Linked DNA regions of Collimonas fungivorans. The protein of the gene in region 1 interacts with the protein of each later gene in a pairwise test. Links are inferred from orthologs where the notes say so. Each region holds a gene or a part of one and is shown on either strand. Other genes may lie near its edges.

What was found.
Region 2: the proteins of secG (region 1) and secA interact in binary tests that used the Escherichia coli proteins (3 or more experiments, as listed by UniProt). The link is inferred for Collimonas fungivorans from one-to-one orthologs.

The regions. Positions count from the first base shown.
Region 1 is NZ_CP013232.1:2,144,114-2,156,374, forward strand. The notes cover bases 1,665-4,388. They hold secG (preprotein translocase subunit SecG), read left to right. Parts: upstream 1,665-2,662; coding sequence 2,663-3,115; downstream 3,116-4,388. Other genes in these bases: CFter6_RS09215 (threo-3-hydroxy-L-aspartate ammonia-lyase), read left to right, coding at 1,665-1,732; tpiA (triose-phosphate isomerase), read left to right, coding at 1,838-2,605; CFter6_RS09235 (NADH-quinone oxidoreductase subunit A), read left to right, coding at 3,432-3,791; CFter6_RS09240 (NuoB/complex I 20 kDa subunit family protein), read left to right, coding at 3,795-4,271; CFter6_RS09245 (NADH-quinone oxidoreductase subunit C), read left to right, coding at 4,281-4,388. Also shown: peroxide stress protein YaaA, read left to right, coding at 1-723; more of CFter6_RS09215, read left to right, coding at 746-1,664; more of CFter6_RS09245, read left to right, coding at 4,389-4,877; CFter6_RS09250 (NADH-quinone oxidoreductase subunit D), read left to right, coding at 4,877-6,130; NADH-quinone oxidoreductase subunit NuoE, read left to right, coding at 6,186-6,665; NADH-quinone oxidoreductase subunit NuoF, read left to right, coding at 6,662-7,957; NADH-quinone oxidoreductase subunit NuoG, read left to right, coding at 8,006-10,360; NADH-quinone oxidoreductase subunit NuoH, read left to right, coding at 10,360-11,427; NADH-quinone oxidoreductase subunit NuoI, read left to right, coding at 11,444-11,932; CFter6_RS09280 (NADH-quinone oxidoreductase subunit J), read left to right, coding at 12,002-12,261. UniProt on the Escherichia coli protein: Subunit of the protein translocation channel SecYEG. Overexpression of some hybrid proteins has been thought to jam the protein secretion apparatus resulting in cell death; while this may be true it also results in FtsH-mediated degradation of SecY.
Region 2 is NZ_CP013232.1:5,026,980-5,039,334, reverse strand. What follows is about bases 6,458-9,743. They hold secA (preprotein translocase subunit SecA), read left to right. Parts: upstream 6,458-6,783; coding sequence 6,784-9,543; downstream 9,544-9,743. Other genes in these bases: CFter6_RS22025 (M23 family metallopeptidase), read left to right, coding at 6,458-6,570. Also shown: CFter6_RS22055 (cell division protein FtsQ/DivIB), read left to right, coding at 1-647; cell division protein FtsA, read left to right, coding at 658-1,890; cell division protein FtsZ, read left to right, coding at 2,012-3,187; CFter6_RS22040 (peroxiredoxin), read left to right, coding at 3,420-3,926; lpxC (UDP-3-O-acyl-N-acetylglucosamine deacetylase), read left to right, coding at 4,070-5,005; CFter6_RS22030 (hypothetical protein), read right to left, coding at 5,062-5,463; more of CFter6_RS22025, read left to right, coding at 5,617-6,457; bifunctional glutamate N-acetyltransferase/amino-acid acetyltransferase ArgJ, read left to right, coding at 9,751-10,989; CFter6_RS22010 (ATP-binding protein), read left to right, coding at 11,130-12,005; 8-oxo-dGTP diphosphatase MutT, read left to right, coding at 12,002-12,355. UniProt on the Escherichia coli protein: Required for protein export, interacts with the SecYEG preprotein conducting channel.

The DNA.
Region 1 (12,261 bases):
ACCGAAACACACACCACGCCGGATTTCATCAGCCATTCAGCCGAGCTGATCGGCGTCCTGCGCCAGCTGTCGCCGGCCGAGGTCGGCAGCATGATGAAAATCTCCGATCCGCTGGCCCAGCTCAATACCGCGCGTTTCGCTTCGTGGTCGAAGAAATTTACCAGCGCCAATTCCAAGCAGGCGATCATGGCTTTCAACGGCGACGTCTACGAGGGCCTCGATGCGGCCTCCCTGAGTACAGCGCAGCTGAACTACGCGCAAAGCCGGATCCGGATCCTGTCGGGCCTGTACGGCGTACTGCGGCCGCTGGACCGGATGCAGCCGTACCGGCTGGAGATGGGCACCAGCCTGGCCAACCCGCGCGGCAAGAATCTCTATGCGTTCTGGGGCGACACCGTGACCCAGGCCCTGAACCAGCAGCTCAGCCAGCAGAAATCCGACACGCTGGTGAACCTGGCGTCGGAAGAATATTTCAAGGTGGTGCGGCCGAAGGTGCTGGCAGCCAGCATCGTTACTCCGGTATTCGAAGATTGGAAAAACGGCAAGTACAAGATCATTTCGTTCTACGCCAAGCGGGCGCGCGGTTTGATGGCGCGTTATGCGGCGCTGAACAAGATCAGCGATGCGGAAAAGCTGAAAGCGTTCGACCTCGGCGGCTATCGATTTATTCCGCAGGATTCCGACAGCGGCCGCTGGATGTTCCGGCGCCGCCTGGCAGATTAAGATTAATTACAAAGGATGAAAAATGGCTGCAACTGAATTGGCCGTCGCCTACGCGGATATCGCCGCCGCCGCCAAACGCCTTGAGGGCGTCGCCTACAAGACGCCGGTGCTGACTTCCAGCCAGGCCGACCACCAGGCGGACGCCAGCGTGTTTTTCAAGTGCGAAAATTTCCAGCGGGTGGGCGCTTTCAAGTTCCGCGGCGCCTATAACGCCATCAGCTGCCTCAGCGAAGAGCAGAAGCAGCAGGGCGTGGTGGCGTTTTCATCCGGCAACCATGCGCAGGGCATGGCGCTGGCGGCGCGCATGCTGGGCGTGCACGCAACCATCGTCATGCCAAGCAACGCGCCGGCGATGAAGCTGGCGGCGACGCGCGAATACGGCGCCGAAATCATTCTGTACGACCGCGAGCGCGAAGACCGCGAGGTGATCGCCGCGCAACTGTCGGCCGAGCGCGGTTGCGCCGTGATCCCCGCATACGATCATGCGGACGTGATTGCCGGCCAGGGGACGGCGGCGAAAGAGCTGTTCGATGAAGTGGGGCCGCTCGATTACCTGTTCGTATGCACCGGCGGCGGTGGTCTGCTGTCCGGTTGCGCTATCGCCGCGGCGCAATTGTCGCCCGGCTGCATCGTCATCGGCGTCGAGCCGGAGGCTGGCAACGATGCACAACAATCGTTGCGAACCGGCAATATCGTGCATATCCCGGTGCCGGACACGATTGCCGACGGCGCCCAGACGCAGCATGTCGGCAAGCTGGTGCTGCCTATCCTGCAGGCATATGTAAAAGACATCGTTACCGTCAGCGACGACCAGTTGCGGACCCAGATGCGCTTCTTTGCCGAGCGCATGAAGATCGTGGTCGAGCCGGCGGGCTGCCTGGCGGCTGCCGCGGTCCTGCACCGGGTGTTGCCGTTCGCGAGAGAAAAAGTAGGGGTGATAGTCAGCGGCGGTAATGTCGATATGGAACTTTTTGCGCGCAGTATTGCTGTCGCGAAACCATTTTCCTGAACTCTGCCAGATAAAACCGTATGCCATATATTTCCTGCCGGTTTGACCGCCTTCCCTGCGAAGCGTTAGAATGCCGGGTTATTGAAAACTTGGGCCTCGGTAAATATGCGTCGTAAACTTGTAGCCGGTAACTGGAAAATGAATGGCAGTCTGGTTGCCAATGCTGCATTACTGGCGGAAATCAAGGCTGGGCAGGCTGCTCCCGGGCTGGCCGCAGCTCCTGCTTGCGATATTGCTATCTGCGCACCGGCGCCTTATCTCGCGCAATGCCAGGCCGAACTTGCCGGATCGGCAATTGCCTGGGGCGCACAAGACGTTTCCGCGCACACCGCCGGCGCCTATACCGGCGAAGTAGCGGTCAGCATGTTGCAGGATTTTGCTTGCCGCTACGTTATCGTCGGCCATTCCGAGCGGCGCGCTTATCACGCGGAAAGCGATGAGCTGGTGGCGCAGAAGGCATTGCGTGCCTTGCAGGCGGGTGTCGTGCCTATTGTGTGCGTCGGCGAAACCCTGGCCGAGCGCGAAGCTGGCCAGACCGATGCGATAGTGGGGCGGCAACTGGCGGCAGTGCTGGATGTGCTGGATGCGGCCGACCTGGCTCGGATCGTGGTGGCGTATGAGCCGGTATGGGCGATCGGCACCGGCAAGACAGCGACGCCGCAGATGGCGCAAGATGTGCATCTGGCCTTGCGCGCCAAGCTGGCGGGGAAGAATCCCGCAGCGGCGGCTGAAGTAAAGATTTTGTATGGCGGCAGCATGAAACCCGACAACGCTGCCGAATTGCTGGCCATGCCGGATATAGACGGCGGCCTGATTGGCGGCGCAGCGTTGAAGGCGGTTGATTTTCTGGCGATTGTCGCTGCAGCCCGGTAGTTCGATAGTCCGGATTTAGTAAAAATAAAGCATTAACTCTCCTTGGAAATCTATTAAATGAACACAGTATTTAACATCATTGTCATCGTTCAGGTGTTGTCGGCGTTGACGATCATCGGCCTGGTGCTGCTGCAGCATGGCAAGGGCGCCGACATGGGCGCGGCTTTCGGCTCCGGCGCTTCCGGCAGCTTGTTCGGCGCTACCGGCTCTTCGAATTTCCTGTCGAAATCGACCGGCGCGGCGGCCGCGCTTTTCTTTATCGCGACATTGGCATTGGTGTACCTGGGGAATCATCGTTCGGCGGTTACCGGCGGCGTGATGGAAAATCTGCCGGCGGCTTCGGCCCCTGCAGCGGCAACTCCAGCAACAGCGGCGCCTGCGGCAGCAATTCCAGACACATCGGCGGCGCCGGCTGCGGCTTCTGCGGCAGCCTCCGGATCGGCTAGCGCGGCAGCTTCCGTGCCGGCACCGTCGACCGGCAGCGCACAGTCGAATCAAATTCCAAAGTAAGACTAGTCTCACAGTGAAATTGCTGACTTTTAATCCGATTGTGCATTGAACAAAAGTAGCAAATCAGGTTAAAATACGCGCTTATGCCGACGTGGTGAAATTGGTAGACACGCTATCTTGAGGGGGTAGTGGCGAAAGCTGTGCGAGTTCGAGTCTCGCCGTCGGCACCAAAGAATATGAGGCCAGCAACGGTTGCCCCTGCGCTGGCTTTTTGTCGAGGAACTTGTGGCGTGGTTTGCCGGATTGGGGGCGTCAGGTTTGAGAATTCGAACCGGCAAATCATTCTGCTAATCGTTCAAACTACTGGCGCAAAATTGTGAACCTCGAAAATTATTTTCCCGTCCTGCTGTTTATTCTGATCGGTATCGCGGTTGGCATCGCCCCGCAAGTGCTTGGTCGTGTACTTGGGCCGCATCGGCCCGACTCCCAAAAAACTTCTCCATACGAATGCGGTTTTGAAGCATTCGAAGACGCGCGCATGAAGTTCGATGTGCGTTATTACCTTGTCGCCATTTTGTTCATTTTGTTCGATCTGGAAACCGCATTTTTCTTCCCGTGGGGGGTTGCCATGCGCGACCTCGGATGGCAGGGCTTTGTCACGATGATGGTGTTTATCGCCGAATTCGCGGTGGGCTTCTGGTACATCTGGAAACGCGGCGCTCTGGATTGGGAGTAAGCCATGTCTATTGAAGGTGTATTGAACGAAGGCTTTGTCACCACTACTGCTGACAAATTGATCAACTGGACCCGCACCGGTTCGCTGTGGCCGATGACGTTCGGCCTGGCCTGCTGTGCCGTCGAAATGATGCATGCCGGCGCCTCGCGCTACGACATGGACCGTTTTGGTGTAATCTTCCGGCCGTCGCCGCGTCAGTCCGACGTGATGATCGTGGCAGGCACGCTGTGCAACAAGATGGCGCCGGCCTTGCGCAAGGTGTACGACCAGATGCCGGAGCCGCGCTGGGTGATTTCCATGGGCTCTTGCGCCAATGGCGGCGGCTACTATCACTATTCGTATTCCGTGGTGCGCGGCTGCGACCGCATTGTGCCGGTCGACATTTACGTGCCTGGCTGCCCGCCGACTGCCGAAGCGCTGCTGTATGGCATCATCCAGCTGCAAAACAAGATTCGCCGCACCAATACGATTGCGCGCTAAGAGAGCACCATGACGACCAAACTGGAAACCCTGGAAGCCGCCGTGCGCAATGCGCTTGGCGACGACCTGCAAAGTCTGACCGTGGCCTTCGGCGAGATCACGATCGTGGTCAAGGCTTCGAATTACCTGTCGGCGATGCGCGTGCTGCGCGATCACGCCGATACCCGTTTTGAAGAACTGATCGACCTCTGCGGCGTCGATTATTCGACCTACGGCGACGGCGCCTGGGACGGCGCGCGTTTCGCGGCGGTTTCCCACCTGCTGTCGATCGAGCACAACTGGCGCCTGCGGGTGCGCGTGTTCGCGCCGGACGACGAGATGCCGCTGCTGGCTTCGCTGACCGAGATCTGGCCGTCGGCCAACTGGTATGAGCGCGAAGCATTCGATTTCTTCGGCATCCTGTTCGAAGGCCACAACGACTTGCGCCGCATCCTGACCGACTACGGTTTCATCGGCCATCCGTTCCGCAAGGATTTCCCGGTGTCGGGTTATGTCGAGATGCGCTACGACGCTGAGCAGAAGCGCGTAATTTATCAACCCGTAACGATCGATCCGCGCGAAATCACGCCGCGGGTGATTCGTGAAGAACATTACGGGATCAAATAATGGCAGAAATCAAGAACTACACGCTGAACTTCGGCCCGCAGCATCCGGCCGCGCACGGCGTTTTGCGCCTGGTGCTGGAGCTGGACGGTGAAGTGATCCAGCGTGCCGACCCGCATATCGGCCTGCTGCATCGCGGCACCGAAAAGCTGGCGGAACAGAAAACCTACCTGCAATCCGTACCCTACATGGACCGCCTCGACTACGTGTCGATGATGTGCAACGAGCACGGCTACGTGATGGCGATCGAACGCCTGCTGGGCCTGGAAGTGCCGCTGCGCGCCCAGTACATCCGCGTCATGTTCGACGAAATCACGCGCCTGCTGAACCACCTGATGTGGATCGGCGCGCATGCGCTGGACGTCGGTGCGATGGCGGTGCTGCTGTACGCATTCCGCGAACGCGAAGATTTGATGGATTGCTACGAAGCCGTATCCGGCGCCCGCATGCATGCGGCTTATTATCGTCCAGGCGGCGTTTACCGCGACCTGCCGGACACCATGCCGCAGCACAAGGCCTCGCTGGTGCGCAATGCCAAGGCAATCAGCGCCCTGAATGAAAACCGCCAGGGTTCGCTGCTGGACTTCATCGAAGATTTCACCGTGCGCTTCCCGAAATACGTGGATGAGTACGAGACGCTGTTGACCGACAACCGTATCTGGAAACAGCGCCTGGTCGGCATCGGCGTGGTGTCGCCGGAGCGCGCCAAGGCCATGGGCTTTACCGGCGCCATGCTGCGCGGTTCCGGCGTCGAATGGGACCTGCGCAAGAAGCAGCCGTACGAAGTGTACGACTTGCTGGACTTCGATATCCCGGTCGGCAAGAACGGCGACTGCTACGACCGTTACCTGGTGCGGGTGGAAGAAATGCGCCAGTCCAACCGGATCATCAAGCAATGCGTAGAGTGGCTGCGCAACAACAGCGGCCCGGTGATGACCACCAACCACAAGGTTGCGCCGTCGTCGCGGGTCGACATGAAATCGAACATGGAAGAGCTGATCCATCACTTCAAGCTCTTCACTGAAGGTTTCCATGTGCCGCCGGGCGAAGCGTATGCCGCGGTGGAGCATCCGAAGGGCGAGTTCGGCGTCTACATCGTTTCCGATGGCGCCAACAAGCCGTACCGCCTGAAGATCCGTGCACCTGGCTTCCCGCATCTGCAAGGGTTGAACGAAATGGCCAAGGGCCACATGATTGCCGATGCCGTCACCATCATCGGTACGCAGGATATCGTTTTCGGTGAAATTGACCGTTAAGTCTGCTGTTACCAATTAACTATAGCGCAACATACCGCGCACGAATGGCCAACACATGTTGTTAAGTCAAGACACATACAAAAAAATCGATCGCGAAGTAGCGAAATTCCCCGCCGACCAGAAACAGTCGGCGGTGATGGCCGCGCTGGCGATTGCGCAGGATGAAAAGGGCTGGCTGGCGCCGGAAACCATGCAGGATGTCGCAGACTATCTGGGCATGCCGGCCATCGCGGTGCAGGAAGTCGCGACCTTTTACAATATGTACAACACCAAGCCGGTCGGCAAGCACAAGATCAGCATCTGCACCAACCTGCCGTGCCAGCTGTCCGGCGGCGAGCGCGCTGCAGAGCATCTGAAGCACAAGCTCGGCATCGGTTTCCGCGAAACCACGGCCGACGGCCAGTTCACGCTGGTGGAAGGCGAGTGCATGGGCGCTTGCGGCGATGCGCCGGTGCTGTTGGTGAACAACAAACGCATGTGTAGCTGGATGTCGAACGAGAAGATTGACGGCTTGTTAGAGGAACTGAAAAAATGACCAGCCTGCACAATCGTCACATCAATCCGCTGATCCTGGCTGACCTGGACGGCAACAACTGGCACTACGCCGATTACGTCAAGCGCGGCGGCTATACCGCCCTCAAGCGCATTCTGTCTGAAAAAATCACGCCGGAACAAGTCATCGCCGAACTGAAAGCCGGTTCGCTGCGTGGCCGTGGCGGCGCCGGTTTCCCGACCGGCCTTAAGTGGAGCTTCATGCCGCGCCAGTTCCCCGGCCAGAAGTACCTGGTCTGCAACACCGACGAAGGCGAGCCGGGCACATTCAAAGACCGCGACATCATCCGCTACAACCCGCATTCGCTGATCGAAGGCATGGCCATCGGCGCTTACGCCATGGGCATCACGGTCGGCTACAACTACATCCACGGCGAAATCTGGTCCGGCTACGAGCGCTTTGAAGAAGCGCTGGAAGAGGCGCGCGCCGCCGGCGCCCTGGGCGACAAGATTTTCGGCAGCGAATTCAATTTCCAGCTGCACGCATTCCACGGCTACGGCGCTTACATCTGCGGCGAAGAAACCGCCTTGCTGGAATCGCTGGAAGGCAAGAAGGGCCAGCCGCGCTTCAAGCCGCCTTTCCCTGCCAGCTTCGGCCTGTACGGCAAGCCGACCACGATCAATAACACCGAGACTTTCGCGGCCGTGCCTTTCCTGCTCAACATGGGCGGCGAAGCCTATGCGGCCCTGGGCAAGCCGAACAACGGCGGCACCAAGATCTTTTCGATCTCGGGCGACGTTGAACGGCCGGGCAATTACGAAGTGCCGCTCGGCACGCCGTTCGCCAAGCTGATGGAACTGGCCGGCGGCATGCGCGGCGGCAAGAAGATCAAGGCTGTGATCCCTGGCGGCTCGTCCGCTCCGGTGATCAAGGGCGACGTCATGATGGACACCGATCTCGATTACGATTCGATCGCCAAGGCCGGCTCGATGCTCGGTTCCGGCGCCGTGATCGTGATGGACGAAACGCGCTGCATGGTGAAATCGCTGCTGCGCCTGTCGTACTTCTATTTCGAGGAATCCTGCGGCCAGTGCACGCCATGCCGCGAAGGCACGGGCTGGCTGTACCGCCTGGTGCACCGGATTGAAACCGGCCACGGCCGTCCGGAAGACATGGATCTGCTGGACACGGTTGCCGGCAACATCATGGGCCGCACCATCTGTGCGCTCGGCGATGCGGCAGCGATGCCGGTGCGCGGTTTCCTCAAGAATTATCGCGAAGAATTTGAATATCACATCGAGCATAAGCATTGCTTGGTGCCGGCATACGTTTAAGCCTGCGCAAGCAGCGTGCAAAACACTTAGGCAAGAAAAGCAAAAGCCATGGTTGAAATCGAAATAGACGGCAAGAAAGTGGAAGTCCAAGAGGGCAGCATGGTAATGGATGCTGCCAACAAGATTGGCACTTACATTCCGCACTTCTGCTATCACAAAAAACTCTCCATCGCGGCCAACTGCCGCATGTGCCTGGTCGAGGTGGAAAAAGCGCCGAAGGCGCTGCCAGCCTGCGCCACGCCGGTGACCGCCGGCATGATCGTACGCACCGCCAGCGAAAAAGCCACCACTGCGCAAAAGAGCGTGATGGAATTCCTGCTGATCAATCACCCGCTGGATTGCCCGATCTGCGACCAGGGCGGCGAATGCCAGCTGCAGGATCTGGCGGTCGGCTACGGCAAATCGTCTTCCCGCTACGAAGAAGAAAAGCGTGTAGTGGCGCCGAAAGACGCCGGTCCGCTGATCTCCATGCAGGAAATGAGCCGTTGCATCCAATGCACCCGCTGCGTCCGCTTCGGCCAGGAAATCGCCGGCGTGATGGAATTCGGCATGGTCGGCCGCGGTGAACACTCCGAGATCACTACCTTTGTCGGCAAGACTGTCAATTCCGAACTGTCGGGCAACATGATCGACCTGTGCCCGGTCGGCGCCTTGACATCCAAGCCGTTCCGCTACAGCGCCCGCACCTGGGAATTGTCGCGCCGCAAATCGGTCAGCCCGCATGACGGCCTGGGCGCCAACCTGGTGGTGCAAGTCAAGTCCGGCAAGGTGATGCGCGTGCTGCCGCTGGAAAACAACGACGTCAACGAATGCTGGCTGTCGGACAAGGACCGCTTCGCCTATGAAGGCCTGAACAGCGCCGAGCGCCTGACCAAACCAATGCTCAAGCAAGACGGCAAGTGGCAGGAAGTCGAATGGCAGACCGCGCTGGAATATGTGGCGCACGGCCTGCGCAATATCCGCCATGAGCATGGCGCTGACGCCATTGCTGCTGTAGGCACTCCGTATTCGACGCTGGAAGAATTGTCGCTGCTGCAAAAAGTGACGCGCGGCCTGGGTTCGGAAAACATCGATTTCCGCCTGCGCCAGTCCGACTTCGCGCTGGATGGCAAGGTCATGCCATGGCTGGGCATGTCGATCAACGAATTCGCACAGCTCGACCGTACCTTCATCATCGGCTCGTTCCTGCGCAAGGATCATCCGCTGCTGTCGGCGCGAGTACGCTTGGGCATCAAGCGCGGGGCCAAGCTGAGTATCCTGCACGCAACTGACGACGACCTGCTGATGCCGGTCGCCAACAAGATGATCGTGGCGCCGTCGGCCTGGCTGTCGGCCCTGGGCCAGGTAGCTGTCGCAGTGGCGCAGGCCAAGAGTATTGCGGTTCCTGCCGGTTTCGAGAATGTCGAAGCCTCGGCGGCAGCCAAGCAGACCGCCGCCAGCCTGCTGTCCGGCGAATCCAAAGCGGTATTGTTGGGCAACGCCGCGGCGCAACACCCGCAAGCTTCGCAACTGCATGCAGTGGCGCAATGGATTGCGCAGCAGACCGACGCCAAGTTCGGCTACCTGACCGAAGCCGGCAACACCGTCGGCGGCTACTGGGCCAATGCCTTGCCTGCCGCCGCTAATGGTGGAAAAAGCGGCCGCAATGCACAGCAGATTTTCGCGCAGCCGCACAAGGCATATGTCTTGCTGAACGCCGAGCCGGAGCTGGACAGTTTCGATCCGCAAACTGCTGTTGCCGCGCTGAAGCAGGCCGAGATGGTCGTGACCTTGTCGGCTTACAAGCACGGTGCCGAATACTCCGACGTGCTGCTGCCGATCGCGCCGTTCACCGAAACCTCCGGCACTTTCGTCAACTGCGAAGGCCGCGCGCAAAGCTTCAACGGCACCGTCCGGCCAATGGGCGACGCTCGTCCGGCATGGAAAGTGCTGCGCGTCCTGGGCAACCTGCTGGGCCTGCCTGGTTTCGACTACGATACTTCGGAAGCGATTCGCGATGAAGTGCTGGGCACCGGCGAAGTTGCTGCCGCCAACCTGGCAGCGCGCCTGAACAACATCAGCGACCTGCAGCCGCAAGCCGTGGCGCAAACCGCCGACGGCGCGCTGGAACGCATCGCCGACGTGCCGATCTATTTTGGCGACGCCGTGGTGCGCCGCGCCGCTTCGCTGCAAGAGACCGTGGATGGCCAGGCGCCGCAAGCATGGCTGTCGGCTGCGCTGGCGGCAAAACTGGGCATCGCCGCCGGCGATCGCGTCAATCTCAAACAAGGGCAGGGCGCTGCCGCGCTGGCAGCGGCAATTGATCCTGCGTTGCCGGAAAACGTGGTGCGCGTTGCAGCTGGGCACGCCTCGACCGCGGCGCTGGGCGCAATGTTCGGTTCTATCGTAGTGGAGAAAGCATGATGGATCATTTCATCGCCGCCATCAATGCCACCGGCGCCGACTGGTTCGGCTTCATCTGGCCGCTGATCTGGAACCTGATCAAGATCGTCGTCGTAGTCGTGCCGCTGCTGCTGTGCGTGGCTTACATGACTTACTGGGAGCGCAAGCTGATCGGCTGGATGCATATCCGCCTCGGCCCTAACCGGGTCGGTCCGGCCGGTTTGCTGCAGCCTATCGCCGACGCCCTCAAGCTGCTGCTGAAGGAAGTCACCTTGCCGGCGCGCGCCAACAAGGTCCTGTTCTTCATCGCTCCGATCATGACCATCATGCCGGCGCTGGCCGCCTGGGCGGTGGTGCCGTTCGGTCCGGAAACCGTGCTGGCCAACGTCAACGCCGGCCTGCTGTTTGTAATGGCGATCACTTCGATGGAAGTCTATGGCGTGATCATCGCCGGCTGGGCTTCCAACTCCAAGTACGCTTTCCTCGGTGCTATGCGCGCTTCGGCGCAGATGGTGTCCTACGAAATTTCGATGGGCTTCGCCCTGGTGATCGTGCTGATGGTGTCCGGCAGCCTGAACCTGACCGATATCGTGATGGCGCAAAGCAAGGGCTATTTCTACGATCACGGCGCTGCTTTCCTGTCATGGAACTGGCTGTCGCTGCTGCCGGTGTTCCTGATTTATTTCATCTCGGGCATTGCTGAAACCAACCGTCACCCGTTCGACGTGGTGGAAGGCGAATCGGAAATCGTTGCCGGCCACATGATCGAGTACTCGGGCATGTCGTTCGCGATGTTCTTCCTGGCCGAATACGCCAACATGATCCTGGTCTCTATCCTGACCACGCTGCTGTTCATGGGCGGCTGGGCCTCGCCGCTGGCGATGCTGGACTGGATCCCGGGCTGGATCTGGCTCGGCGCCAAGACCTTCTTCATGCTGTCGGTGTTTATCTGGGTGCGTGCATCGTTCCCGCGTTATCGCTATGACCAGATCATGCGTCTCGGCTGGAAAGTATTCATCCCCTTGATTCTCGCCTACCTGGTGATTGTCGCTGCCTGGATTCAAAGTCCATGGAATATCTGGAAGTAATGGAAGGTTAGTGAAAATGGAAGCCATCAAGGATTTTTTCGGCAGTCTGATGCTGCTGGAGTTGCTCAAAGGGTTGCGGCTGACTGGCCGTTACCTGTTTGCGCGCAAGATTACCGTGCTGTTCCCGGAAGAGAAGACGCCGCAATCGCCGCGTTTCCGCGGTTTGCACGCGCTGCGCCGCTACCCGAACGGCGAAGAGCGTTGCATCGCCTGCAAACTGTGTGAAGCGGTTTGCCCGGCAATGGCGATCACCATCGAGTCGGAACAGCGCGCCGACGGTTCGCGCCGCACCACGCGTTACGACATCGACCTGACCAAATGCATTTTCTGCGGTTTCTGCGAAGAGTCTTGCCCGGTCGATTCGATCGTCGAGACCCACATCCTGGAATACCACGGTGAAAAGCGCGGCGATCTGTACTACACCAAGGAAATGCTGCTGGCCGTGGGCGACCGTTACGAACCCGAGATTGCCGCGGCGCGCGCCGCGGATGCTGCATACCGATAACAACGCTGGTGTTTGATGACTGGCGATGCTTTTTTAGCTGACGTTTTTTAGCCGAATTTTTGGGCCATTATGGAATTTAAGACCTTCTTGTTCTACGCGTTTTCGGTGGTGCTGGTGATCGCCGCCTTGCGCGTGATTACTGCACGCAATCCAGTACACGCCGCGCTGTTCCTGGTATTGTCGTTTTTCTCCGCGGCCGGCATCTGGATGCTGCTGAAAGCCGAATTCCTGTCCATCGTGCTGGTGCTGGTGTATGTCGGCGCGGTGATGGTGCTGTTCCTGTTCGTGGTGATGATGCTGGATATCAACCTGGACAAGATGCGAGAGGG
Region 2 (12,355 bases), 2.9 Mb from region 1 along the record:
CGATCAGGATCGAAGGTGCGGGGCAGAGCGAACTGCGGCGCGTCAATCCGTTGATTGTCCGCGCCAGCGCGCTGCCGCGCATCAAGGGCAATTTTTTCACGGCCAACCTGGATACGGTGCGCAGCGCGTTCGAATCGGTGCCGTGGGTGCGCAAGGCGGCGGTGCAGCGCGAATGGCCGAATACGCTGATCGTGACGATTGAAGAGCATCAGCCGTTGGCTACCTGGGACGATGACGGCCGCCTGCTGTCGGTATATGGCGATTTGTTTACCGCCAACCTGGATGAGGCGGAAGAAGACGGCGAACTGCTGCGCTTGTCAGGCCCGAAAGGCAGTGAGAAAGATGTCACGGCGCGCCTGGCGGATTTTCGGGCATGGTTTGCGCCGCTGAAGCTGAACCCGGTAGAGGTGGATTTATCGAGCCGTTATGCGTGGACCGTGAAACTGGACAACGGCATGACGGTGGAGCTGGGGCGTGAGCAAAACAAGAGCACGCTGAAAGACCGTGTGGAACGGCTGGTGCAGATTTATCCGCAACTGCTGTCGCGTTTGCAGAACCGGATTGAGAGTGTAGATATGCGGTATCCGAATGGCTTGGCGCTGAAGGCTAGCGGTTTGTCGACCGGATTGGGAAGCAAGAAAAAATAAGCGAAACACTATGACAAAAGACGCAAAAAACCTGATCGTCGGTCTCGACATCGGCACCTCCAAGGTGGTGGCCGTGGTAGCCGAGGTATTGTCCGATGGGCGCCATGAAGTCATCGGCCTGGGCCAGGCTGAGTCCAAGGGGCTGAAAAAAGGCGTGGTGGTGAACATCGAGGCCACCGTCGAGTCTATCCAGCGCGCACTGGAAGAGGCGGAGCTGATGGCCGACTGCAAGATCCGCAACGTGTACACCGGGATCGCAGGCAGCCATATCCGCAGCTTCAATTCCAGTGGCATGGTGGCGATCAAGGATAAGGAAGTCAGCGCGGCCGACGTCTCGCGCGTTATAGAAACGGCGAAGGCGGTCAACATTCCGACCGACCAGCAATTGCTGCATACGGTGCCGCAGGAATTTATTGTGGACAGCCAGGAAGATGTGCGTGAACCAATCGGCATGAGCGGCATCCGACTGGAAGTCAAGGTGCACATCGTGACCGGTGCGGTGTCGGCGGTGCAGAACATCGTCAAGTGCATCCGCCGCTGCGGCCTGGAAGTGTCGGACCTGATCTTGCAGCCGATGGCGTCGGCCGATGCGGTGCTGACGCCAGACGAAAAAGAGCTGGGCGTGGTGCTGGTCGATATCGGCGGCGGCACCACCGACGTTGCGGTGTTCACCGAAGGCGCGATCCGCCATACCGCGGTAATCCCGATCGCCGGCGACCAGATCACCAACGACATCGCGATGGCGCTGCGTACGCCGACCAACGAGGCGGAAGAAATCAAGTTGCGCTACGGCGTGGCCAAGCAGATCCTGGCCGATCCGGGCGAGACGCTGGAAGTGCCGGGCCTGGGCGACCGCAATCCGCGCACCCTGTCGCGCCAGGCGCTGGCGGCGGTGATCGAGCCACGAGTCGAAGAGCTGTTTGCGCTGGTGCACCAGGTGGTGCGCGAGTCAGGTTACGAAGAAGTGTTATCGAGCGGAGTGGTGCTGACCGGCGGCTCGGCAATGATGCCCGGCATGATCGAACTGGCGGAAGACATTTTCCTCAAGCCTGCACGGCTGGGAACGCCGGACTACCGCGGCCAGCTGGCCGACGTGGTGCGCAGCCCGCGTTATTCGACTGTGCTGGGGCTGCTGCTGGAAGCGAAGAAGCAATACCTGCGCGGTTATATCGTGACACGCCAGGAAGGTTCGGCGAAGGCGATCTGGCAGCGCATGAAGGAATGGTTTTTGGGTAATTTCTAATACGGTTTTTAATACGAGATTTGTTTTTAACGTTGTTTGTGCAACACGCAGTTGTCAGTTGCTAGGCCTCACACAGCGTGATGCCTATTGACTGAATGCTGCATCTTTATGAGGAAATATCATGGAAATCGATATGCTTGACAATGCAACTTTGGGCACCGTGATTAAAGTTGTCGGCGTCGGTGGCGCCGGCGGCAATGCGGTCCAACATATGATCAACAAGGGTGTGTCAGGAGTGGAGTTCATCGCCGCCAACACCGATGCGCAGGCGCTCAAGCAATCGAAGGCGCACAACGTGATCCAGATCGGCGAGACCGGCCTGGGCGCGGGCATGAAGCCGTCGGTGGGTCGTCAGCTGGCCGAGGAATCGCGCGGCCGGATCGAAGACGCATTGCGCGGCGCGCACATGGTGTTCATCGCTGCCGGCATGGGCGGCGGCACCGGCACCGGCGCTGCGCCGGTGGTGGCGCAGATCGCCAAGGAACTGGGCGCGCTGACGGTGGCGGTAGTGTCGAAGCCGTTTTCGTATGAAGGCCAGAAGTGCATGGACATCGCCGACGAAGGCCTGGAAGCCCTGTCCCAGCATGTTGATTCGCTGATCATCATTCTCAACGAGAAGCTCGAAGAGATTTATGAAGACGACAGCATGATGGAGTGGTTGCAGCACGCCGACGACGTTCTCAACAACGCCGTTGCCGGTATTGCTGAAATCATCAATGTGCCTGGTCACATCAACGTCGACTTCAATGACGTCAAGACCATCATGGGCGAACAAGGCAAGGCGATGATGGGTACCGCTACCGCATCCGGCGTCGATCGCGCGCGCCTGGCGGCGGAGCAGGCGGTTGCCTCGCCGCTGCTGGACGGCATCGATCTGTCCGGCGCGCGCGGCGTGCTGGTCAACGTCACCGCCAGCCGCAGCCTGAAGGGTAAGGAAATCAAGGAAGTGATGGCGACCGTGCGTGCGTTTGCGGCGCCGGACGCTTCGATTGCCCAGGGCATCGCCTACGACGAAACCATGGGCGACGATATCCGTGTCACCGTGGTGGCCACCGGCCTGGGCCGTGCACGCAAGGCCGTGCAGCTGGTGCAGGCGCCGATGATGCGTACTGGCACCCACAACGAGCCGATGATGCATGGCCAGGCTTCGGTGGGACACGGCAGCTCTTCGTTCGAAGGCATGAAGGCGCCGGCGGTATGGCGTCGCGAGTCGGCTTCCGACACGGTGCGGGCTTTGGAAAAGAACGGCATGGAAACCTACGACATTCCGGCTTTCCTGCGCAAGCAAGCCGACTAAGTCAGGGCTCTTTAGTCTCAATGATGATGGCGGGTGCTGATACCCGCTATCATGGCCGGCATTCTGCATGAAGTTGCGGAACAGGGCATACTGCGGGTTCAACGCCGCGTCGAAAGGCGCGGCGTTTTCTTTTGTAGCATCCGCCAACATTCTGTGCCTCTGGAATACCGGCGCGCGCCTTAGCGTTGCGCCACGGGCTTCAGGGCATCCACACCTAGACAAGGAATTAATCATGACCATCAAGATCGGCGATAGCCTGCCGGAAGGCAAATTAGCAGAATTCATCGAAACCGAGACCGAAGGTTGTTCGCTCGGACCGAACTCGTTCAATGTCAGCGACCTGGTCAAGGGCAAGAAAATCGCCCTGTTCGCCGTGCCGGGCGCTTTCACGCCGACCTGTTCCGCCAAGCATCTGCCTGGCTACATCCAGCATGCGGCAGAATTCAAGGCCAAGGGCGTCGATGAAATCTGGGCGATCTCCGTCAACGATGCATTCGTCATGGGCGCCTGGGGCCGTGACCAGAAAGCCACCGGCATCGTGCGTTTGCTGGCTGACGGCAACGCCGATTTCGTCAAGGCGCTGGGCCTGGACGCCGATTTCGGCAAGTTCGGCATGGGCGTGCGCTCGCAGCGTTTCTCGGCGCTGATCGACGACGGCGTGGTCAAGCAGCTGAACGTGGAGCAGGGCGGCAAGTTCGAAGTGTCCAATGCGGAAACCCTGCTGGCGCAACTGGCCTAAAAGCTAGCCGTTGCGGGTAGAGTAGGCGGCGCCAGTGGCGCCGTTTTTCAGTTCCGGGGGCGGAAACATCCAGGCGTGTTTTTTACCCCACAATAACTACACATCGTTACAGAATAATTATCAGTCAGACTTATAATGTCATCATGTTGAAACAGCGCACTATCAAAAGAATTGTCAAGACGACAGGCATTGGCGTCCATTCCGGCACCAAGGTCGAGCTGACCCTGCGCCCGGCGGCAGTGGATACCGGCATCGTTTTCCGGCGCGTCGATATGGATCCTGCCATCGACTTCCCGGCCAAGGCCACCGAAGTCGGCGATACACGCATGGCCTCGGTGCTGGTCAAGGACGGCGTGCGGGTTTCCACCATCGAACATCTGATGTCGGCCTGCTCGGGGCTGGGCATAGATAACCTGTATGTCGACGTGACTGCCGAGGAAATCCCCATCATGGATGGCTCGGCCTCGTCGTTCGTATTCCTGCTGCAGCAAGCGGGGCTGGAAGAGCAAAACGCCGCCAAGAAATTCGTGCGCATCAAAAAATCGGTCGAGGTGCGTGAAGGCGAAGGCGACCGCGAGAAATGGGCGCGGCTCGATCCATGCAACGGTTTCAAGCTGAAATTCTTTATCGAATTCAACCATCCAGCGGTGGATGGCACCGGCCAGACCGCGGAAGTGGATTTCAGCATCCAGTCGTATGTGAAGGAAGTGGCGCGTGCGCGCACATTCGGTTTCATGCAGGATGTGGAAACCATGCGCGGCCTGGGACTGGCGCGCGGCGGTTCGCTGGAAAACGCCATCGTGATGGATGAGTACCGCATCCTCAACAGCGACGGTTTGCGCTACGAAAACGAGTTTGTCCGCCACAAGATCCTGGACGCCATCGGCGACCTGTACCTGATCGGCCATCCGCTGCTGGCCAGCTACACCGCCCACAAATCTGGCCATGGCCTGAACAACCAGCTGCTGCGCGCTTTACTGGCTCAGCCGGATGCCTATGAGGTGGTCAGCTTCGACGAGTTGACTGAAGCGCCCGGCGCTTATCAGCGTCAGGTCGGGCAAGAGTGGGCTCTCAACTAGCTGTCTGTGTATAATGCCATTTTTGCAAGATGGCGTTTATCCCCGCCCGTAGCGATTTATTTTTTATCGCTATAGCGCCTGACCATCGCTGCGATAGCATTTTTCAGTGCTTCGTTGGCAGCCGATGGCTCCAGTTCCTCCATCAGCGAAGAGAATGCCGAAACAGCTTTGGATGAAAGTAGTGCCTGCTTGACAGCAGGCGCTTTCATTAGGTTTTGGCTTACTTGCACTTTGATTCGGATTGCATTAATCTGCCAATTTCCTGCCAGCAATTGGTTTTGCAGGCGTGGCAGTTGCTGCTTCAATTTGCTTGCCAGAGCTGCATTGGGAGCTGACAGTACCAGCTGCCCGGCTTCGCATTGCAATACTTCGCAGGTACTGAACATGGCAGGCAATTCGGCGGCGCATTGCTTTTGCAGCGCCGCCATGCGTGTGACAGCGGGCAGCAAAGCCGCCATCTTGTCATTCCCCCGTAAAAAATCGGCAACGGCTTTTTGAGTTTGAGGCCTGGAACCCGTTGTCGCTGGCCGGTAAGAAGAAGGTGAGAGTCTACGCATGATGGTGAAACCATATCACACCTGTGACCCGCTCAGGGCTTCACCGGAGCTGCAATGCAGGTAATTCTGTTGCACCCGCGTTTTAATCGCGCAAAATCCATCACCTTAGGCGCCAGGCACATCACCCTGATGATCGTCGTTTTTTTACTGGCGGTATTGCTGGCGACCGGATTATTGTATTTCCTCACCGCCCGTTATGCGGTCGGCCTGCCGTTTGCGGGCAAGGCCGCCGGCGACGCTGTCGCCGGAGTGCAGGATAAAGACAAGTACCTGAAGGAAAACCTGGCGGCGATGGCCATCAAGCTCGGTGAAATGCAGGCGCAGCTGATGCGCCTGGATGCCTTGGGTGAGCGGGTCCAGGGCTTGGCTGGGGTCAAGCCGGAAGAGTTCAATTTCAAGGAAGCGCCGGGACGCGGCGGCGCCGAATCGAGCAGCCTGTACGACCGGCGCTCGCACGACATGAGCATGAGCGAATTCCAGCTGGCGCTGGACGCCATGTCGCGCGATGTCGGTTTCCGCACCGACTACCTGAACGTGGTCGAAACCGTACTGATGAGCGACCGCATCAAGTCCAAGCTGCTGCCGACCAACCAGCCGGTCAGCGTCAACTACAATTCCTCCAGCTTCGGCTGGCGGCTCGATCCGTTCACCGGCCGCAGTGCATTTCATGAGGGACTGGATTTTCCAGCCTCGGTCGGCACCAATATCGTCGCCGCGGCGGCCGGCGTGGTAATCGCGGCCGAATATCATCCGCAATACGGCAACATGCTGGATATAGACCACGGCAACGACATCATCACCCGCTACGCCCATGCCTCCAGGCTGTTTGTCAAAGTGGGCGACATCGTGCAGCGCGGCCAGCATATCGCCGATATCGGCACTACCGGGCGTTCGACCGGACCGCACCTGCATTTCGAAGTAAGAATCAAGGGCGTGGCGCAGGATCCGCGCAAGTTCCTGAACGCGGGCACCGACCTGGCCAAGATGGCAACATTGGCCGGGAAGTAATGAATGTTGTTGTAATGCAAGCACAGTAGAGCCCGGATGCGCCGGATGCCGGGCACAATTTGCGCAACTTGCTATTGTTTCCTGGTGCATAACCCCAATGTGTCGGGGACTGCATGATAAAATTCTCCGATTATTTATTTAGCCACAGCCCGGTTTCGGGGCCATCCACAAGATGCCGCGGAATGCCGCCGGCGCTTTTTTTAGAATCCAAGCATGTCATTACTGACCCAGATTTTCGGTAGCCGCAACCAGCGCCTGCTTAAGCAATATAAAAAAGTCGTCCGACAAATTAATGCACTTGAACCGGCGTTCGAAAAACTGTCCGATGCCGAGCTGCAGGCGAAAACGCCGGAGCTCAAGCAGCGCATAGCCGACGGCGAAAAGCTCGACGCCTTGCTGCCGGAAGCGTTCGCGGTTTGCCGTGAAGCCGGCAAGCGGGTCTTGAAAATGCGCCATTTCGACGTGCAGCTGATAGGCGGCATGGTATTGCATTACGGGAAAATTGCCGAAATGGGTACCGGCGAGGGCAAGACGCTGATGGCGACCCTGCCGGCATACCTGAATGCGCTGTCCGGCAAGGGCGTGCACGTGGTGACCGTGAATGACTACCTGGCGCAGCGCGATGCCGAGTGGATGGGACGTTTATACAGCTGGCTGGGTCTGACGACCGGGGTCAACCTGTCGTCGGTGGAGCATGACGCCAAGCAGGTCGCCTACGGCGCCGACATCACCTACGGCACCAACAACGAATTCGGTTTCGATTACCTGCGCGACAACATGGTGTACGACGCCGCCGACCGTGTGCAGCGTACCCTGAATTTCGCCATTGTCGATGAAGTCGACTCGATCCTGATCGACGAAGCGCGTACGCCGCTGATCATTTCCGGCCAGGCTGAAAATCACACTGACCTGTATTACAAGATCAATGAAGTGCCGCCGCTGCTGACCCAGCAGGTCGGCGAAGAAACGCCGGACGGCAAGGGCAAGGTTGAAGTCCCCGGCGATTACACCAAGGATGAAAAAGCGCACCAGGTGCTGCTGACCGAAGCCGGCCATGAAAAGGCCGAGCAGATCCTCACCGACATGGGTTTGCTGGCAGAAGGCGCCTCCCTGTACGACGCCGCCAACATCAGCCTGATCCATCACCTGTACGCCGCGTTGCGCGCGCACTCGCTGTACTTCAAGGACCAGCACTATGTGGTGCAGGGCGGCGAAATCGTCATTGTCGACGAATTCACCGGCCGCATGATGACCGGCCGCCGCTGGTCGGACGGCTTGCACCAGGCAGTGGAAGCCAAGGAAGGCGTCAAGATCCAGAACGAGAACCAGACCCTGGCCTCGATCACTTTCCAGAACTATTTCCGCATGTACGGCAAGCTGGCCGGCATGACGGGCACCGCCGATACCGAAGCCTACGAATTCCAGGAAATCTATGGCCTGGAAACCGTGGTGATCCCGCAAAACCGGCCGAACCAGCGCAAGGACCGGCAGGACCAGGTCTACAAGACATCGCAGGAAAAATACAATGCGATGCTGAAGGATATCCAGGACTGCTACGAGCGCGGGCAACCGGTGCTGGTGGGCACCACTTCGATCGAAAACTCGGAGCTGTTGTCTTCGATCCTGACCAAGGCCAAGCTGCCGCACAACGTGTTGAACGCCAAGCAGCACGCACGGGAAGCGGAAATCATCGCGCAGGCAGGCCGTCCGCAAGCGATCACTATCGCCACCAACATGGCGGGGCGCGGCACTGACATCGTGCTGGGCGGGAATGTCGAGAAGCAGATCCAGTTCATCGAAGCCGACGAGTCGCTCGGCGACACCGAAAAACAACTGCGCTCCGACAAGCTGCGCGATGATTGGCAATCGCTGCATGACCACGTGGTCAATGCCGGCGGCTTGCATATCATCGGCACCGAGCGCCATGAATCGCGGCGGGTGGATAACCAGTTGCGCGGCCGCGCTGCGCGCCAGGGCGATCCGGGCTCCTCGCGTTTCTACCTGTCGCTGGACGACGCCTTGCTGCGCATTTTTGCCGGCGACCGCGTGCGCGCCATCATGGACCGGCTGAAAATGCCGGAAGGCGAGCCGATCGAGGCTGGCATCGTGTCGCGTTCGATCGAATCGGCGCAGCGCAAGGTCGAGGCGCGCAACTTCGATATCCGCAAGCAGCTGCTGGAATATGACGATGTCGCCAACGACCAGCGCAAGGTGATCTACCAGCAGCGCAACGAATTGCTGGAATCGCAAGGCGTTTCCGAAACGGTGGCGTCGCTGCGCGAAGGTGTGCTGGACGATACTTTCCGTACCTATGTGCCGGAAGAGTCGCTTGAAGAGCAATGGAATATCCCGGCGCTGGAAACGGCCCTGGCCAACGACCTGCACCTGGAAGTACCGCTTGGCGAGATGCTGAAATCGGAACCGAACCTGACCGACGAAGATCTGCTGGAGCGTGTGCTGACCGCCGCCAGCACTACCTATGACACCAAGACCGAAATCGTTGGCAAGGAATCGTTCGCAGGCTTCGAACGCAGCGTCATGCTGCAAAGTGTCGACAGCCATTGGCGCGAGCATCTGGCTGCGCTGGACCATCTGCGCCAGGGGATCCACCTGCGCGGCTACGCGCAAAAGAATCCGAAGCAGGAATACAAGCGCGAAGCGTTTGAACTGTTTGGCCAGATGCTGGACCTGATCAAAAATGAAGTGGTCAAGGTGGTGATGACGGTGCGTATCGAAAACCGCGAGGAAATTGCGGCTGCCGAAGAAGAAATGGCGCAGTCCCACGTGGAAAACGTGCACTACCAGCATGCCGACTTCGATCCGAGCGCGGCGCCGGAAGCCTTGCTGGCGCCCACCGCGCATAGCGATGAATCGCAGCAGCCGGGCAGCAGCGTGCCGAAGGTCGGCCGCAACGATCCTTGCCCGTGCGGCAGCGGCAAGAAATACAAGCAGTGCCACGGCCAGCTGATGTAACCGGCAATGATGGGCAACGGCTAAAGCAGGGCGGGAAACCCGCCCTTTGCTTTTGTTGCGGCAGATGTACACATGGTCTGCGCATACGCCTTAATACCCCTTAAAATAAGCACTTGGATCAGCTGCCGGTCTGCTGGACCGGGCAACCACCCATTAATCTCGGCAAACCAGCGCCGCCAACACCTATATACCTAGTTAAGGATTCTCATGGCCGTCAATTCCCCCATTCCTGTCGCCGCCGATCTGCTGCCTGTGGCGGGCATCGAGCTTGGCCATGCCGAGGCCGGTGTGCGCAAAGCGAATCGCAAGGATTTGCTGGTGATGAAACTGGCGCCGACGGCGACGGTAGCCGGGGTGTTTACGCAAAACCGCTTTTGCGCTGCTCCGGTACAAGTCAGCAAAGCGCATCTGGCCGCCGCCGAGATTTCCGGCGAGCCTGTCCGTGCGCTGCTGATCAATACCGGCAACGCCAACGCCGGCACCGGCGAAGCCGGCCTGGCGGCAGCCAATGCCACTTGTGATGCGCTGGCGGAGTTGCTGGGCTGCCATGCAGCACAGATATTGCCGTTTTCGACTGGCGTGATCCTGGAGCCGCTGCCGGTGGAGCGCATCGCTGCCGGTTTGCCGCAGGCGATACAGAACCTGCAAAGCGACAACTGGTTCAATGCCGCCGAGGCTATCATGACTACCGATACGCAGCCAAAAGCTGCTTCACGCAGCCTGGTTATCGCCGGCAAAACGGTGACGCTGTCCGGCATCAGCAAGGGCGCCGGCATGATCAAGCCGAATATGGCGACAATGCTCGGTTTCCTGGCGATCGATGCGAAAGTGGCGCAGCCGGTGCTGGAGCACATGGTGCGCCAGGCCGCCGACCGTTCGTTCAACTGCATCACCATCGACGGTGATACCTCGACCAACGACTCGTTCATGCTGATCGCCACCGGCGCCGGCGAACTGGAAGTGAGCAGCGTCGATAGTCCGGAATATGCGGAGCTGGCGGCGGCTGTCACCGATATTTCCCGGCATCTGGCGCAAATGATCATCCGCGACGGCGAAGGCGCTACCAAGTTCATCACGATCACCGTGGAACAGGGGCAGAATGCTGCAGAATGCCGCAAGATCGCTTATTCGATCGCTCACTCGCCGCTGGTCAAGACGGCCTTCTTCGCCTCTGATCCTAACCTGGGCCGTATCCTGGCGGCTATCGGTTATGCTGGCGTCGACGACTTGGACGTCAGCAAGCTGGACCTGTACCTGGATGACGTCCTGGTGGCAAAAAGTGGTGGCCGCAATCCAGAATACCAGGAAGCCGACGGCCAGCGCGTCATGAAACAGAGCGAGATCCTGGTGCGGGTGCAACTGGCGCGAGGCGATGCCGATGCGACTGTGTGGACTTGCGATTTATCGCATGACTATGTCTCGATCAATGCTGACTATCGCTCCTGAGCCGATCATACTTTGAGAAAAATGCCGTCCGAGGCCGTTTGTCGGTCGCGGCGGCGAATTTGTTTTGACAAATAATATTCACCCAGCAGCGTTTTGCTTTACGTCAGAATGGGGAAATCCCATTTGTCACCAAACCAGCCATGACTCAATTAGACCAATTCCTGATCCGCGCCGAAGCCTTGCTGGCCCGGCTTGAATCCATCCTGCCGCAAGCCAAGGCTGCTCCCGACTGGCAGGCGGCGACCGCCTTTCGCTGGCGCCACCGCGGCGGATCTGCCGGCGGTTACCTGCAGGCAGTCGGCCATATTTCGGATATTGCGCTGTCGGATCTGCATAATATCGAAGTGCAGAAGCAGCAGATCGACCAGAATACCCGTCAGTTTGTCGACGGCCGGCCGGCCAACAACGTGCTGCTGACCGGCGCCCGCGGTACCGGCAAGTCGTCCCTGATCAAAGCTTGCCTGAACCAGTATGCTCCCCAGGGTTTGCGGCTGATCGAAGTGGATAAGGACGATTTGGCAGCGTTGCCGGATATTGTCGACCTTGTGGCGGAGCGGCCGGAACGCTTCATCATTTTTTGCGACGACCTTTCGTTCGAAGAGGGCGAGAGTGGTTACAAGGCGCTCAAAGTGGCGCTTGACGGCAGCATCGCCGCGCAGTCGGACAATGTGCTGATTTATGCCACTTCCAACCGGCGCCATTTGCTGCCGGAGCGGATGTCGGACAATGCCAGCTATAAAACTACCGAGGATGGAGATTTGCATCCGGGGGAAACCGTCGAAGAAAAGATTTCACTTTCAGAGCGCTTCGGATTGTGGGTATCGTTTTATCCGTTCAAGCAAGACGATTATCTGGACATCGTCGGCCATTGGCTCAGTCATTTCGGCTGCAATGCAGAGCAGATTGCGGAGGCGCGTGGCGATGCCTTGCGCTGGGCCCTGCAACGGGCTTCGCGTTCAGGCCGGGTTGCATGGCAGTTTGCCCGCGATTACGCCGGCAGAATGACGCCGCCATGACCGTTCTTGAGCGGGAACCGGTCAATGTAGCAGTCGGCATCCTGATGAAGCCCAACGGCGACGTGCTCCTGGGCCAGAGGCCGGCCGGCAAGCCGATGGCTGGTTACTGGGAGTTCCCGGGGGGGAAAGTCGAATCGGGAGAGTCGATTTTCGACGCCCTCAAGCGTGAACTGCTGGAGGAGCTGGGGGTTGAAATTGCCTCTGCCGAGCCCTGGTGCGGAATTGAACATTATTATCCGCATGCGCGCGTGCGTCTGCATTTCTACATCAGCCGCGAATGGCGCGGCGAACCGCAAAGCCTGGAAGGGCAGGCGTTTTCATGGCAAGGCAGCGTCGACGTCGAGCCATTG